DNA from 3 places in the Actinomadura sp. NPDC048955 genome. Region 2 is predicted to be linked to each of the others. Evidence: predicted binding sites of a transcription regulator. Region 2 holds the regulator's gene; each other region holds the start of a gene.
What was found. The regulator HrcA, encoded in region 2, represses chaperone genes, less so after heat shock. The targets are predictions, from matches to a motif close to TTGGCACTCTCNNNNNGAGAGTGCCAA.
Positions count from the first base shown of each region.

Region 1: AB0C84_RS33650 (FmdB family zinc ribbon protein) is a predicted target of HrcA. The motif match lies at 2,182-2,208, and genes of this name have one in related genera.
Region 3: groES (co-chaperone GroES) is a predicted target of HrcA. The motif match lies at 2,692-2,718, and genes of this name have one in related genera.

Region 1 covers NZ_JBEZJI010000048.1:63,903-69,085, reverse strand. The annotation lists gene AB0C84_RS33655 (MMPL family transporter) at 1-1,429, opposite strand, end outside; gene AB0C84_RS33650 (FmdB family zinc ribbon protein) at 1,779-2,144, opposite strand; gene AB0C84_RS33645 (potassium/proton antiporter) at 2,306-3,790, opposite strand; gene AB0C84_RS33640 (NAD(P)-dependent oxidoreductase) at 3,894-4,883, opposite strand; gene AB0C84_RS33635 (5-formyltetrahydrofolate cyclo-ligase) at 4,976-5,183, opposite strand, start outside.
Region 2 covers NZ_JBEZJI010000007.1:84,766-89,948, reverse strand. The annotation lists gene AB0C84_RS09795 (16S rRNA (uracil(1498)-N(3))-methyltransferase) at 1-216, opposite strand, end outside; gene dnaJ (molecular chaperone DnaJ) at 323-1,456, opposite strand; gene hrcA (heat-inducible transcriptional repressor HrcA) at 1,457-2,467, opposite strand; gene AB0C84_RS09780 (DUF3097 domain-containing protein) at 2,671-3,483, shown strand; gene hemW (radical SAM family heme chaperone HemW) at 3,520-4,728, opposite strand; gene AB0C84_RS09770 (hypothetical protein) at 4,768-5,183, opposite strand, start outside.
Region 3 covers NZ_JBEZJI010000010.1:83,288-88,470, forward strand. The annotation lists gene AB0C84_RS13165 (hypothetical protein) at 1-678, opposite strand, end outside; gene AB0C84_RS13170 (SAM-dependent methyltransferase) at 1,341-2,576, opposite strand; gene groES (co-chaperone GroES) at 2,840-3,151, shown strand; gene groL (chaperonin GroEL) at 3,237-4,865, shown strand.

The sequences.
Region 1 (5,183 bases), on a different contig from region 2:
CCTTCGCCGTCGCCTCGTACTTGACCAGGCCGCCCGCGGTGACGGGGTCGCTGACTTCGGCGACGCCCGGCGTCCCCCGCACGGCCCGGGCGAGCTGGTCGGACGCGGGGGCCTTGCCGATGACGAGGGCGGGGGAGCCGGAACCGGCGGCGTAGTGCCGTGCGATGACCTCCGAGCCCTTCACCGAGTCGGGCTTGCCGGTGAACTGGCCGGCGTCCGACAGGCCGTCCGCCTTGAGCGAGCCCAGCCCGAGGGTGAGGACGATGAGGCCGAGCATGGTCACGGCCCAGAGCGCGCGCGGGCGCTTGCCCACCATCCCCGCCACACGGCTCCAGACGCCGTGCTCGGCCTCGTAGGCCTCGGGCTCGAGGTACTTGGCGTCGTAGCGGGGGATGAGCGGCCAGAACAGCCAGCGGCCGCAGATGACCAGAAGGGCGGGCAGGAGGGTCGTCATGGCGGCGAGCGCGGTGAGGACGCCTGCGGCGGCCACGGGGCCCATCCCGGCGGTGGAGTTCATGTCGGCGAGCAGCAGGCACAGCAGGCCGACGGCCACGGTGGCGGCGGAGGCGATGACGGCGGGCGCGGCGCGGTGCAGCGCGTAGGCCATGGCTTCGTGCCGGTCCTCGTGCCGGTGCAGTTCTTCCCTGTAGCGGGCGACGAGCAGCAGGGCGTAGTCGGTGGCGACACCGAAGACGAGGACGGTCAGGATGCCGGCGCTCTGGCCGTTGACGGTGAGGTCCGCGTACTTGGCGAGCAGGTACACGGTCGACTGGGCGAGCCCCAGGGCGAAGACGGCGCTCAGGACTGGGACGAACCACAGGACGGGGCTGCGGTAGATGAACAGCAGCAGGACGATGACGACGAGACCGGCGGCCATGAGCAGGAAGCCGTCCAGGCTCTGGAAGACCTCGAACTGGTCGGCGCCGCCGCCGGCGGGGCCGGTGACGTGCGAGGCCAGTCCGGGGGGTCCGCGCTCGGCGAGGTCGCGCGCCTGGTCGACGGCGGCGGTGAGGTCCTCGTCCGTCAGGGGCACGAGGGTCTGCAGGGCCTTGCCGTCCTTGGACGGGAACGGCCCCTGGGCCTTCTGCGCTCCGGGCAGCTTCTGGAAGGCGGCGACGTCGGACTCGGCCTTGGCCTTGTCCGCCGCGGTGATCCCGCCGGACCGCTCGTAGACGATGACGGCGAGCATCGTCTCGTCCTTGCGGAACCGCTCCTGCAACTCCACGACCCGGGTGGACTCGGCCCCGGCGGGCAGCCAGGACGCGGCGTCGTTCTTCTCGACGTCGCCGAGCTTGCCGGCGAGGGGGCCGAGAGCGGCCAGCAGGACGACCCACAGGGCCAGGACGGCCCATTTCGTGCGCCGTCCGGCGATCAGTCCGGCCAGGCGGTGTGTCCGCGGCCTCGGGGGAGCCGGGCTAGGTGCGCTCATGGTTCCTCTCCTGGTGTGCACCGGGCGATATTGAGATATGTCGCGTTCGCCGTAAGAGTCTCTCGTTGTCCGAGAGATGTCAAGTAATATCGCGAATCACGGAAGCGCCGCAGGTGGCGGGCTTCGCGGGGGAGGGCCCCTGCCGAGATGAGGGGTTCCTCCCTGTCTTCTCAATCGTTGCGAACCGCATCCCCCCGCGCCTCCGGCGTCAGGACGGACCTGCGCTACGTCTCATGAGGCAAGCGAAAGCCGCCGCCTACCCCTGGAGATGTAGGCGACGGCTTCCGGGTACGACGAAAGCCGGGGGATCCGAGCGGATCCCCCGGTGCGAGCGGAGATGCCTAGAAGGTCAGGCGACCTTTTCGGCGGACGACGACTTGCCGGTCGAAGAGGACGACGACGAGTCGGAGGACTTCGAGGACGAGTCGGACTTGGCGGAGTCGCCAGAGGAACCGCCCGAGTCGCCGGAAGAGCCGCTGGACGACCCGTTGGAGGAGCCGTTCGACGACGCCCCCGCGGTGGTGGACGACTTGCCGGAGCCGCGGCTGTCGGTGCGGTAGAAGCCCGAGCCCTTGAAGATGATCCCCGCGGCGGAGAAGACCTTGCGGAGCCTGCCGGTGCACGCCGGGCACTCGGTCAGCGCGTCGTCGCTGAACTTCTGCACGACCTCTAGAGGCTCGCCGCACTCGGTGCAAACGTACTGATACGTCGGCACGGTTCCTCCTCGCTGACTCAGCCCGGCGCGAGCCGGACTGGCACTCACTCTAGACGACTGCTAATGGTACCCATGCGTGGAACAGGATTCGCCCCCGGGATGTTCCCAGGCGGCGCGCCGCGAGGCCTGGGCAGGGCGAAGGCCCCGGCGCGCCGCGGGGGTCACTGGCCCTTCTCGCCGAACCAGCCCGCCAGCCTGCCCTTGCGGCTGACCGCGCGCAGCCTGCGCTCGGTGGCCTCGCGCACCTCGGCGGTGGTCACGACCAGCAGGGTGTCGCCCGCCTGCAGGGGCGTGGTGGGCTCGGGCACGAAGCTCGCCCCGTCCCGCACGACGAGGGTGATCGACGCGCCGGGCGGCAGCCGCAGCTCGAAGATCTCCACGCCGCTCATCAGCGAGTCGGAGGGGATCCGCACCTCCAGCAGGTCGGCGTGCAGCTCCTCCAGCGGCGCCGCCTCGACGTCCAGCTCGCGGGTCTGCTCGTCGCTCTTCAGCCCGAACAGCCGCGAGGCCAGCGGCAGCGTCGGCCCCTGGAGCAGGGTGAACACGACGACGATGTTGAAGACGATCGCGAAGAGCCGGTCGGCGTGCTCCACCTCCGCGACCATCGGGATGGTGGCCAGGACGATCGGGACGGCGCCCCGCAGGCCCGCCCAGGACGCGAAGAGCTTCTCGCCCCACGACAGCCGGAACCCGATCGTGGACAGCACGACCGACAGGGGGCGGGCCACCAGCAGCAGGACGAAGCCGACGATGAGCGCCGGCAGGATCTGGCCGGGGAGGTCGCCGGGGTCGGCCAGCAGGCCCAGCATCACGAACAGCCCGATCTGCGCGAGCCATCCGACGCCCTCGGCGAAGCCCCGGGTGGCGGGCCGGTGCGGCAGTCGCGCGTTCCCGAGGACGAGGGCGCTGACGTAGACGGCGAGGAACCCGCTGGCGTGCATCAGGGAGGCGGCCCCGTAGGAGCCGATGGACAGCGACAGGACGGCGATCGGGTAGAGGCCGGACGCGGGGAGCGCGACGCGGCGCAGCGCCTGCGCGCCCAGCCAGCCGATGGCGACGCCGACGATCCCGCCCGCGACGAGCTCGTAGACCATGACGCCGAGCAGTTCGGCGAGGTTGGGGGCCGTGCTGTGGGCGCTGAGCGTCACCACGATGATCACGACGGGGGCGTCGTTGAAGCCGGACTCGGCCTCCAGCAGGCCCGTCAGCCGGGACGGCAGGGGCAGCCGGCGCAGCACCGAGAACACCGCGGCCGCGTCGGTGGGGGCGAGCACGGCGGCGAGCAGGAACGCCGGGCGCCACTCCATGTCGATGAGCCACATGGCGGACAGGGCCACGACGAGGATGCTGATCAGCGTGCCGAGGGTGGAGACGCTGAGCGCGGCCGGCACCGAGGGCCGTACGCGCCGCCAGCTGGTGGTGACGCCGCCCTCGGCGAGGATGAGCACGAGGGCCGCGAGGCCGAGCGTCTCGGCCAGTTCCGCGTTGTCGAAACGGATGTGGAGGGGGCCGGACTCGCCGACGAGAAGGCCGAGACCCATGTACGCCAGCAGCGTGGGGAGGCCCGCCTGGTGTGACAGCCGGACCGCGACGATGGCGCTGAGTACGAGCGTGGCCCCGAGGAGTAGCCAGATGTCGAGGTGCACATCCCACCCTTCGGGGTCGTCAAAGTTGATCGTTTAGGAATCCTACAGATTCACGGGCGAATCGCATATTTACGATTGAGGGACGGCGTGTCCGGGATGGCCGCTATCGCCGGATGACCTGCGGATTGATCCCGTTCACTACGTTCTGTACGTCTCGTCCCTGTACGGCCGCGGTGACGTTGTCGCGCACCATCCCGAGCAGGTTCAGCTGCGACTGGACGGACGCCCCCGCCGTGTGCGGCGACAACAGGACGTCCTCGCGGGAACGCAGCGGGTGCCCCTCCGGAAGGGGCTCCTGCTCGAACACGTCCAGGGCCGCCCCGGCCAGGCGTCCCGACTCCAGCGCGGCGAGGACGGCGCCGTCAGGCGCGATGCCCCCGCGCGCCACGTTCACCAGCAGTGCCCTGTCCGGCAGCAGGGCGAGACGCTCCGGACCTATCAGCCCCCTTGTCTCCTCTGTCAGCGGCAAGGCGAGGACGAGAACGTCGGACGTCGCCATGAGGTCGTCCAGTTCCCGGTACGTCGCCGCCGCCTCGGGACGCCTCCGCCTCGTCCAGTACGAGACCGCGCAGCCCAGGGCCGCGAACAGCCGCGCGGCCTCCGCGCCGATCGCGCCGAACCCGACGACGCCGACCCGCTGCGTGTGGATCTCGCGCGGGCCGAGCGCCGCCATCTCCATCTGCGGCCATCCGCCCGCGCGGACGGCGCGGTCGCCCCGCGCGAGGTTGCGGCACAGCGCGAACGCCGCGCCGACCGCCCACTCCGCGACCCCGCGCGCGTTGAAGCCCGCCGCGTTGGCCACGGGCACGCCCGCCGCCGCCCACGCGGCGACGTCGATGCTGTCGATCCCGACCGCGGGCATCTGGACGAACGACACCCGCGGCGCCGCCGCCACCGCCTCGGCGTCCAGCGCCAGCCGGCCGGTGAAGTCGCCGATCACCAGGTCGGCCCCCGCGAGCGCGGCGAGCAGGCCCGCCCGATCCCTGGCCCGCGGGAACGTCACCTCGGCCGCGTCCCCCAGCGGCGCGAACAACCCTTGGACGATCTCGTCCGCGATCGGGGGCAGGGAAAGGATCCGCCACGGCGCCGTCATCTCGTACCTCCCGTCGGGCCCTGCTCGACCGCGTCCCCCATCCGCGATCTTGGCCCTCTCACTCTACGAGCAGGGCGGCGTCCGCGGGCAGGTCAGCCCAGGCGGACCAGCCCCCGCGACGGCGTCACCACCGCCCGGACGCGCTGGTCGTGCGGCTCGGCGGGCACGTCGTCCACCAGCTCCCCGTCGTAGAGCAGCGCCGCGGTGAGGATCGCCGGGCCCACCCGCGCGAGCGCCCGGTCGTAGGAGCCGCCGCCGCGGCCGAGGCGCACGCCCGCCCGGTCGACCGCCACCGCGGGC
Region 2 (5,183 bases):
CTCCCGGTGCCGGGCCCGCACGTCCAGCGTGAGGGACGCCCGGTCGGCCGCGGCGACGACGCACTCGGCCAGGAGGCCCTCGCCGTCGGTCAGGTCGACCCGCTCCCCCGGCCGCAGCCGCCGCACGGCCGCCGCGTGCCGTCCCTCGGGCCCGTCCAGCAGGACGCGGTCTCGCTCCAGCGCGTCCGTCCCGGCGAGAAAGACCGGCGGGCTCACCCGAGCCGTCCGAGGGACGCGGAGTCCCGGCCGACGTCGCCCATCCCTGCCACCGTGCTCCTCAATCGCCGCGGCGGCCCTCCCGGTAGGCCGCCGCCACCTCGCTTCAGTGCTGGTTGAAGACGTCCTTGAGGCGGGAGAACACGCCGCGCTGCCCGGGGGCGAACCTGCCGGGCGGGCGCTCCTCGCCGCGCAGCACCGCGAGCCGCCGCAGCAGCTCCTCCTGCTCCTCGTCGAGCTTGTGCGGCGTCTCCACGTTGACGTGGATCATCAGGTCGCCGCGGCCGCTCTCGTTGAGGTGCCGGACGCCCCGGTTGTAGAGCGTGATGACCTGCCCCGACTGCGTGCCGGGCTTGATGTCGACGCTCTCGGCGGCGTCCAGCGTCTCGATGGTGACGCTGGTGCCGAGCGCCGCCGCCGTCATCGGGATCTCGACCGTGCAGTGCAGGTCGTCGCCCTCCCGCTCGAAGATCGCGTGGGGCTTCTCCACGATCTCCAGGAACAGGTCGCCGGGCGGGCCGCCGCCCGGGCCCACCTCGCCCTCGCCGGCGAGCTGGATGTGGATGCCGTTCTCCACGCCGGCCGGGATCTTGACCTTGACGGTGCGCCGGGTGCGGACCCGGCCGTCGCCGGAGCACTCGGTGCACGGGTTGCGGATCACCGATCCGAAGCCGCCGCACGCCGGGCACGGCCGCGCCGTCATGACCTGGCCGAGGAACGAGCGCTGGACCTGCTGCACCTCGCCGCGGCCGTGGCACGTCTCACACGTGTCGGGGTGGGTGCCGGGCGCGCAGCCCGACCCCTCGCAGGTCGTGCAGGCCACCGCCGTGTCGATGGACAGCTCCCGGGTGGTGCCGAACGCCGTCTCCGCGAGGTCGAGCTCGACCCGCAGCGTCGCGTTGCGGCCGCGCCGGGCGCGCGACCGCGGGCCCCGCGAGGTCGCGGTGCCGAAGAAGGCGTCCATGATGTCGCTGAACGGGAACCCGGCGCCGCCGAACCCGCCGGCGCCCGCCCCGCCCGCGGACGCGAACGGGTCCGCGCCGAGGTCGTACATCTCGCGCTTCTTGGGGTCGGAGAGCACCTCGTAGGCCTGGGTGATCTCCTTGAACCGCTCCTGGGTCTCCGGATCCGGGTTGACGTCCGGGTGGAGTTCCCGCGCGAGCCGGCGGTAGGCCTTCTTGACCTCGTCGGCGCTGGCGTCCCGCCGGACGCCCAGGGTCGCGTAGTAGTCGTTCGCCACTTACGACCCCGCCAGGATCTGTCCCACGTAGCGTGCCACTGCCCGTACCGCTCCCATCGTGCTGGGGTAATCCATGCGTGTCGGCCCGAGCACTCCCAGCCGGGCCAGAGTGAGGTCGCCCACCCCGTAGTCGGCGGCGACGACCGAGGTCGACTTGAGCCCCAGGTCGGGGTTCTCGGTGCCGATCCGCACCGTAACTGTAGAGGAGTCGCCGGTCTCGCCGAGCAGCCGCATGAGGACCACCTGCTCCTCCAGCGCCACCAGCACCTCCCGCAGGCTCTGCGAGAAGTCCACGGCGGCGAGGTTGGCCGCCCCGGCGAAAACGATCTTCTCCTCGTGCTTCTCGACGAGCGTCTCCAGCAGCACCGACAGCACCGCCGCCGCGACCGGGCGCTCGTCCGGGCCCACCTTGTCGGGCAGGTCCGCGACGGCCGCCGGGACCTCGCCGAAGCCGAGCCCGTCCAGGCACGTGTTGAGCAACGCCCGCAGGTGCCCGATCGATTCCTCGGAGATCTTCCCGGTCTCGATGACGCGCTGCTCCACCCGGCCGGTGTTGGTGATCAGGACGAGCAGCAGCCGCCCCTCCGCGACCGGGACCAGCTCCACGTGCCGCACCGCCGAGCGGGTCAGCGACGGGTACTGCACCACCGCGACCTGCCGGGTCAGCTGCGCGAGCAGCCGCACCGTCCGGCCGACGACGTCGTCGAGGTCGTACGCCCCGGACAGGAACGTCTCGATGGCGCGGCGCTCGGCGATCGACAGCGGCTTGATCGTGGAGAGCCGGTCGACGAAGAGCCGGTAGCCCTTGTCGGTGGGGACGCGCCCGGCGCTGGTGTGGGGCTGGGCGATGTAGCCCTGCTCCTCCAGCACCGCCATGTCGTTGCGGATGGTCGCGGGCGAGACCCCGAGGTTGTGCCGGTCGGCCAGCGCCTTGGAGCCCACCGGCTCGTTGGTGGAGACGTAGTCCTCGACGATGGCGCGCAGGACCGCTAGTTTCCGGTCGTCCAGCACGATGTCACCTCCTTCGTCGGGCCGGCCGTGCTACTGGCACTCCATGCTTTCGAGTGCCAAGTCTACGGCCCGGAAGGCCCGGCTGGAGCGCCCCCTCGTTCTCCGCATGGCTGCGTGATCCTACCCGGCGGGCGGAACGGCGCCACGCCGAGGAACGCGGGGCGCCGCCGCGCGGGCGTCCCGCCCGGTTAATGTGCGGACCTGTGCGGAGTAAGAACTACGGAAACGACGTGCTGGGCGGCGACTGGCGCAGGCCCCGCAAGGGGCAGATCCCCGAGGTCCCCGCCGAGCCGGGCCTGGTCGCCGAAGACCCCGACAGCGGTTTCTGCGGTGCCGTGGTGGGCTGCGACAAGTTCGGCGTCACCCTGGAGGACCGGTTCGGCAAGCGCCGGGTGTTCCCGCTGACCAGGTCCGGGTTCCTCATCGACGGCAAGCCGGTCACCCTCGTCCGGCCGGCCGCCGCGCCCGCCGGCCCCGCGCGGTCCGCCTCGGGCTCGATCGCCGTCCAGGGGCTGAGGGCGCAGGTCGCCAAGGAGAGCCGCATCTACGTGGAGGGCCTCCACGACGCCGAGCTGGTCGAGAAGATCTGGGGCCACGACCTCCGCGTCGAGGGCGTCGTCGTCGAGTACCTCGAAGGCGTCGACGACCTGCCCGCGATCGTCGACGAGTTCGCCCCCGAGGAGGGACGGCGGCTCGGCGTCCTGGTCGACCACCTCGTGGAGGGGTCCAAGGAGTCCCGGATCGCCGCCCAGGTCACCTCGCCGTACGTCCTCGTCGCCGGTCACCCGTTCATCGACATCTGGGAGGCCGTCAAGCCCGCGGCCGTCGGCATCCGCGCCTGGCCCCGCATCCCCCGGGGCATCCCCTGGAAGGAAGGCGTGGTCGCCGAACTCGGCTGGGGCGACGACACGGGCGCCGCCTGGAAACGCATCCTCGGGTCGGTGAACACCTTCACCGACCTGGAACCCGCCCTCCTGGGCCGCGTAGAGGAACTCATCGACTTCGTGACGGTGTAGGCCCAGGCGTCCTTCACGCGGGTCTTCGGCGGCCGGTCAGGTCAGGGCTCGGACTACCGCGTCGGCCAGGAGGCGGCCTTTCAGGGTGAGGATGGCTCGGCCCTGTTCGTAGGGCGCGGGCTCGATCAGGCCGTCGGCAATGGCTCCGCGCGCGGCCTCGTCGTCCAGGAGGTGGGTGGGACAGCCCTGGGCGAGGCGCAGTTCGAGCATGACGCGTTCGATGTGCCGGTCCTCGTCCGTGAGGATCTCCCGGGCGTGGGCGGGGGTGGTGCCCTCGGCGAGACGGGCGGCGTAGGCGGCGGGATGCTTGACGTTCCACCAGCGGGTGCCGCCCACGTGGCTGTGGGCGCCCGGGCCGACGCCCCACCAGTCGGCGCCCGTCCAGTAGAGCATGTTGTGCCGGCAGGCGGCGCGCGGGTCGGCGGCCCAGTTGGAGATCTCGTACCAGTGCAGTCCGTGGCCGCTGAGCAGCTCGTCGGCGATCAGGTACCGGTCGGCCATGGCGTCGTCGTCCGGGGCGGTCAGTTCGCCGCGCCTCACCTGCGCCGCCAGGCGGGTGCCCTCCTCGACGATCAGCGCGTAGGCGGACACGTGGTCGGGTTCCGCCGCCAGCGCCGCCTCCAGGGACCCTCTCCAGTCGTCGTCGGTCTCCCCCGGCGTTCCGTAGATGAGGTCGAGGTTGATGTGCTCGAAGCCCGCCTTGCGCGTCCACTCGACGACCTGCGGGACGCGTCCGGGCGTGTGCGAACGCTCCAGGACGGCCAGGACGTGCTCGCGCGCGCTCTGCATGCCGTACGAGACGCGCGTGAACCCGGCTTCGCGGAGCTTGCCGACGTACACCTCGTCCACCGACTCGGGGTTGGCCTCGGTGGTGACCTCCGCGCCCGGGGCGAGCCCGAACTCGGCGTCGATCGCGGACAGGACGCGGCCCAGGTCGTCCGGTGAGAGGAGGGTCGGGGTACCGCCGCCCACGAAGACGGTCTCCACGGGCAGGTCCACGTCGCCGAGCACTCGCCGGGCCATCCGGACCTCGCGGATCGCGGTGTCGGCGTAGGAGTCGCGGCTCGCCCCCGGCCCCAGCTCCGTCGCCGTGTAGGTGTTGAAGTCGCAGTACCCGCACCGGGTCACGCAGAAGGGCACATGCACGTAGAACGCGAACGGGCGCTTTCCGAGCCCGCGCAGGGCACCGCCGGGCAGCGCGCCGTCGGCCGGTACTGGATCGCCGTCAGGAAGCGTCGAGGGCACCCTCCAAGTCTGCCCCTCTCCGCCGCCTGCTTCGACCGGTCAGGCGTCCCCGAGCTTGTCGCGGAGCCAGTCGGGGATGTGCTCGGCCGCGCGCGGGAAGCGGTCGAGGTCCTGGACGTAGGCGGACGGGGCCAGCGGCGGGGTGAAGTCGGGCTCGCCGTCGTAGTCGAACTCGGCGCTGAAATGGCCGGAACGCTCGACCTGGAGGCGCGCCGTGAACCAGGCGCCCTTGTCGGACCGGTACATGACGCGGCGCAGCTCGTCCATCTTCCCGACGGCCTGGCCCGGGGGCAGGGCCGTGCGGCGTCCGCCGCCGGGCCCCTCGACCTCGAAGGAGGCGCTGTCGATGCCGACCGTCGCGCGGAACTCGAAGTCGAGCCGCTGCCAGCCCGCGGGGGCGGCCGAACGCAGCGCGCGCACGGCGCCGTTCACCGTCTCCCGTTCCTTCTCGGAAC
Region 3 (5,183 bases), on a different contig from region 2:
GCCGCCGACGCCCTCGACCCGGCCGTTGACCGCCTCGAGGCCCTGCTCCATCCGCTCGGCCATCTCGCCGAGCGCCTGGTCGACCCGTGACGTGACCCCGTTGACCGAGTGTTCGAGCCGCTCGGACCGGTGACCGAGCTCGGCGAGCGACTTGTCGAGCCGGTTGAAGCGGACGGACGCGGCCTCCATGCTGCCCTGGAGCTTGTCCAGCCGCTTGGTCATCTCGTCCATGCGCTGCGACGCCTGCTGCGTGGCGTCGGTGATCTGCTGCGCGGAGTCGAGGACGGCCTGGATGCGGGTCAGGCCCTCGTCGACGTTCTCGGCCACCACGCCGACGTCGGCCCACAGCGCGGGCAGTTCGGCGACGGGCTTGACCCGCTCGCCGAACGCCTCGATGTGCTCGGCCAGGCCCTCGGCCCATTCAGGGGGCTTGCCGGACAGGTCGTCGACCTGACCTCGGACGCTCTCGATCTGTCCGGTCAGCCCGGTGAGCTCCCGCTCCCGGACCTCGCGGAGAAGCCACTCCATGCCTTCAAGGCGCTGGCGGATCTCGTCCAGGACCTGCCCCTGTGAGCGCTGTTCGTAGACGTGGTCCTGCGCCGCACGGGCGAGCAACTCCCGCATCCGATCCGAGACCGGTTGACCCCCCGTCTGCAGGAAGTTGTGATTCGTTTCCACCCGATGCTCCTTCGTGTGCCGGCGCGACGAAATGACGCACGGCAAATGAATCTCTGGAGTGGCCACTGTAGTGCGTGTAGAGCGCGGCTAAAACGGGTAGCAGAGAAGATTGCGAGTTCTGCGGAATGCGCCTGTTATCCGACTAGGTGGAATAGTGAGATACCGCCGAATGCATGGCGAGTTACGCGCTTTGCGGTCATTGCCCTTCTTGGGGGGATAGAGGGGGTGGACGCCGGCGGGCGGTGCGGGACGGGTCCGGCGTTCCGGGTGCCGTTCTGTCCGTACATCTCGTCCAACATCGGCAGTTCCCGAACCGCGCGGGCGGCTACGGCGGCCCGACGCGTGTGCGGCGGACGTCATGCGGCGGGGCGCGTTCCCGGCCTTTTCGGGAGGGCTTTTGGGGAGCCGGTGGCCCGCCCGGTGAACCTGTCTTGGTGTTCTCGCGCCGGTTGATCTCGCCGCGCCGATTTTCGCGCCGCGCCGCGCCCTTGCCGGGCGGCCGCAATCCCTGGTGCGCGCAATGCCGGAATGCGGCGATGATTTGCACCGCCGTGGCGCGTCGCCCCCTCCCGCTTGGCGTTGCGGCGCCGAGTGGAAGATCTTTGGGCAGGGTTGCCGGACGGCGCCCGTTCCGGGCGGGTCAGGCCCCGCCGGCCGGCCGGTCAGCTCCCGGGGACGGCGTGCGTCAGAAGGGCGACGGGGTCCCGTCCCACGCGCGTCACCACGAGGGTCAGCTCCCGGGCGCCGCGTCCCGCGCGGCGCCCCCCGAAGCCGAGGTCGCGGCGGAGCCGGTCGACGTCGACGGCGGAGCCGCGCTTCTTGACGGTCAGCACGCCGATCTCGCGGCGGCGCAGCTCGGCGCGCAGCCGCTTCACGGAGAACGGCATCACGTCTTCCACCTCGTAGGCGGAGGCGAAGGGCGTCGGGCGCAGCTCGTCGGACGTGACGTAGGCGATGTGGGGGTCGGCCAGGCCGCCGTCGACCAAATCCGCGACTTCGCCGACCAAGTGGGCCCGGATCACGGCGCCGTCAGGCTCGTACAGGTAACGGCCCCACGCCCGTACGTCTGGGACGTCCGGCCCCTGAGGAGTCAGGGTCCACACCTGGGGCCCTCTATCCGAGAGGTGGGTGTCGGACGAGAGGAGGGTGGCTCGCCGCCGCACGTCGCCGGCCAGCCCGCCCAGCCAGAGGGCCGCCTCCTTGACGTCACCCCCGACCGAGACCCACTCGGCCTCTGCGTCGTCCGGGACGGCCTCATGCGGGATGCCCGGCGCGACCTTCACGCAGGCCGCGGGCGCCTGGCCGGCCATGGCCAGGACGACGTCGAACGGCGGCTCATAAGAGCGGGGATCGAAGACGCGGCCCCGTGTGGTGCGACGTCCAGGGTCGGCGAAAACCGCGTCGAATCCGGACGGATCCTCCTTGGTGGCGTCCCCGACCCGTACGGAGGCCAGGCCGTCCAGCCCGAAGACCGCCACGTTGGCGCGGGCCACCTCAGCGGTCAACGGGTCCAGTTCCACGCCCACTCCGGCCAGGCCCGCGCGCGCTCGGGCGATGAGGTCGGCGCCTATCCCGCATCCCAGCTCCAGCACGCGCCCGGCGGGCAGCCGGTCGGCGAACCGTCCGGCGCGGTAGGCCGCCACGCTCGCGCGGGTCGACTGCTCAAGCCCCGCCTGCGTGAAGTACATGCGGTCGGCCTCGGCGCCGAACTTGGCCCGGGCCCTTCTCCGCAACCGGACCTGCGTCAGCGCGGCGGCCACGAGCGGCGGATCGTGCCGCTCGCGCAGCCGCGACGCCGTGGCGAGCAGGCCGTCCTCGCTCACGTCCGCCTCGGCCGCCTCCTGGAGGAGCGCCTGGCCGGAGGGAGTGTGCAGGGCCCGGAACGCCGCGATGTCCATAGGGTGGAAGTTAGCGGCAGGGCCGGTGGCCGGCCGCCGGTGAACGTCCGGAGACGGCCGCGGGGCGGGCTCGTGTCCGTGTTGACGGGCCAACGGGCACGGAATAGTCTCGCGGTTGGCACTCTCAAGGGTAGAGTGCCAACTACAGCGACGAAGGTCGGTCTGGCACCCGCGACGGCAGGCCGGTCCAGGGTCGCCTCTTCTGTCACATGTGCTGGTCGGTCATCCATGGCCGGCCGAGGACCAATCGAAGGGGAGGTCAGATCGTGACGACCGCCACCAAGGTTGTTCTCAAGCCGCTTGAGGACCGCATCGTCGTCCAGCCGCTTGAGGCCGAGACCACCACCGCGTCGGGCCTGGTGATCCCGGACACCGCCAAGGAGAAGCCCCAGGAGGGCACCGTCCTTGCCGTTGGTCCGGGTCGCGTCGACGACAAGGGCGAGCGCGTCCCCGTCGACGTCAAGGTCGGCGAGGTCGTGCTCTACAGCAAGTACGGCGGCACCGAGGTCAAGTACAACGGCGAGGAGTACCTCGTCCTCTCGGCCCGCGACGTGCTCGCGGTCATCGAGAAGTAATCACCGAGACGTGATGCACCCGCCCCGGTCGGCGCCGCCTTCGGGCGGCCCGCCGGGGCGGATCGCGTGAAAGAGGAGTATCCGCATGGCGAAGATCCTGGAGTTCGAGGAGGACGCTCGCCGGGCTCTTGAGCGCGGCGTCAACGCTCTCGCGGACGCCGTCAAGGTGACGATCGGCCCGCGCGGCCGCAACGTCGTCATCGACAAGAAGTTCGGCGCGCCGACGATCACCAACGACGGCGTCACCATCGCCCGCGAGGTGGAGCTGGAGGACCCCTACGAGAACCTCGGGGCCCAGCTCGCCAAGGAAGTGGCGACCAAGACCAACGACATCGCGGGCGACGGCACCACCACGGCGACCGTCCTCGCGCAGGCGCTGGTCCGCGAAGGGACCCGCAACGTGGCGGCCGGCGCCTCGCCGCTCGCCCTCAAGCGCGGCATCGACGCGGCCGCCCAGTACGTCTCCGACCAGCTGCTGAAGACGGCGCGCGAGGTCGAGGAGAAGGGCGAGATCGCGCACGTCGCGACCATCTCCGCGCAGGACCCGCAGATCGGCGAGCTGATCGCCGAGGCGTTCGAGAAGGTCGGCAAGGACGGCGTCATCACCGTCGAGGAGGCCCACACGATGGGCCTCGAGCTGGAGTTCACCGAGGGCCTCCAGTTCGACAAGGGCTACCTGTCGCCGCACATGGTGACCGACCACGAGCGCATGGAGGCCGTCCTGGAGGACGCCTACGTGCTGATCGTGGACGGCAAGATCTCCAACGTGCAGGAGTTCCTGCCGCTGGCCGAGAAGGTCGCCCAGACCAAGAAGCCGCTGCTCGTGGTGGCCGAGGACGTCGAGGGCGAGGCCCTGGCGCTGCTGGTGGCCAACAAGATCCGCGGCACCTTCCTGTCCGTCGCGGTGAAGGCCCCCGGCTTCGGCGACCGCCGCAAGGCGATGCTCGGCGACATGGCCACCCTGACCGGCGGCCAGGTCGTCAGCGAGGCCATCGGCCTCAAGCTCGACTCGATCGGGCTGGAGGACCTCGGCCGCGCCCGCCGGATCACCGTCACCAAGGACGCCACCACCGTCGTCGACGGCGAGGGTGCGGCGGACGAGGTCTCCGCCCGGATCAACCAGATCAAGGTGGAGATCGAGAACAGCGACTCCGACTGGGACCGCGAGAAGCTGCAGGAGCGCCTGGCCAAGCTGGCCGGCGGCGTCTGCGTGCTGCGCGTCGGCGCCGCCACCGAGGTGGAGCTGAAGGAGAAGAAGCACCGCCTGGAGGACGCCATCTCGGCGACCCGCGCGGCCATCGAGGAGGGCATCGTCTCCGGCGGCGGCAGCGCCCTGGTGCACGTCGCCAAGGAGGGCTTCGGCGCCCTCGGCCTGTCCGGCGACGAGGCCACCGGCGCCGAGGCGGTCCGCCGCGCGCTGCCCGAGCCGCTGCGCTGGATCTCCGAGAACGCCGGCCAGGAGGGCTACGTCGTCGTCTCCAAGGTGGAGGAGCTGCAGGCCGGGCACGGCTACAACGCCGCCACCGGCGAGTACGGCGACCTGATCGCCCAGGGCGTCATCGACCCGGTGAAGGTCACCCGCTCGGCGGTCACCAACGCCGCCTCCATCGCGGGCATGCTGCTCACCACCGAGGCGCTCGTCGTCGACAAGCCGGAGGAGGCCGAGGAGGCCGCCGGCGGCGGTCACGGCCACGGCCACGGTCACGGCCACTGAGATCGGCCGACCCGGCGGGCCCGTCCCGCCGGGAGAGCGTAGGCGAGACCCCCGTCCGTCCGGGCGGGGGTCTCGCCGCGTCCGGGGTCCCGCCATGGAAAAGTCCGCCACGCCCGGCAGCGCGATGACCACGACGCGTAGTAACTCCAGGTTCGCTCCCGCACTGTGACCATTCCGTTGTAGAGGACAGTGGAGACACGCCCGGGGGTGCTGGGCATCATGCTTGACGTGACCGAGGGATGCTTCGCCGGGACCGTGACCGCGCGCGCCGCCGCCCCCTCGAACGGGCCCGCCCCTCCCTCGCCTCGCGACCCCGCC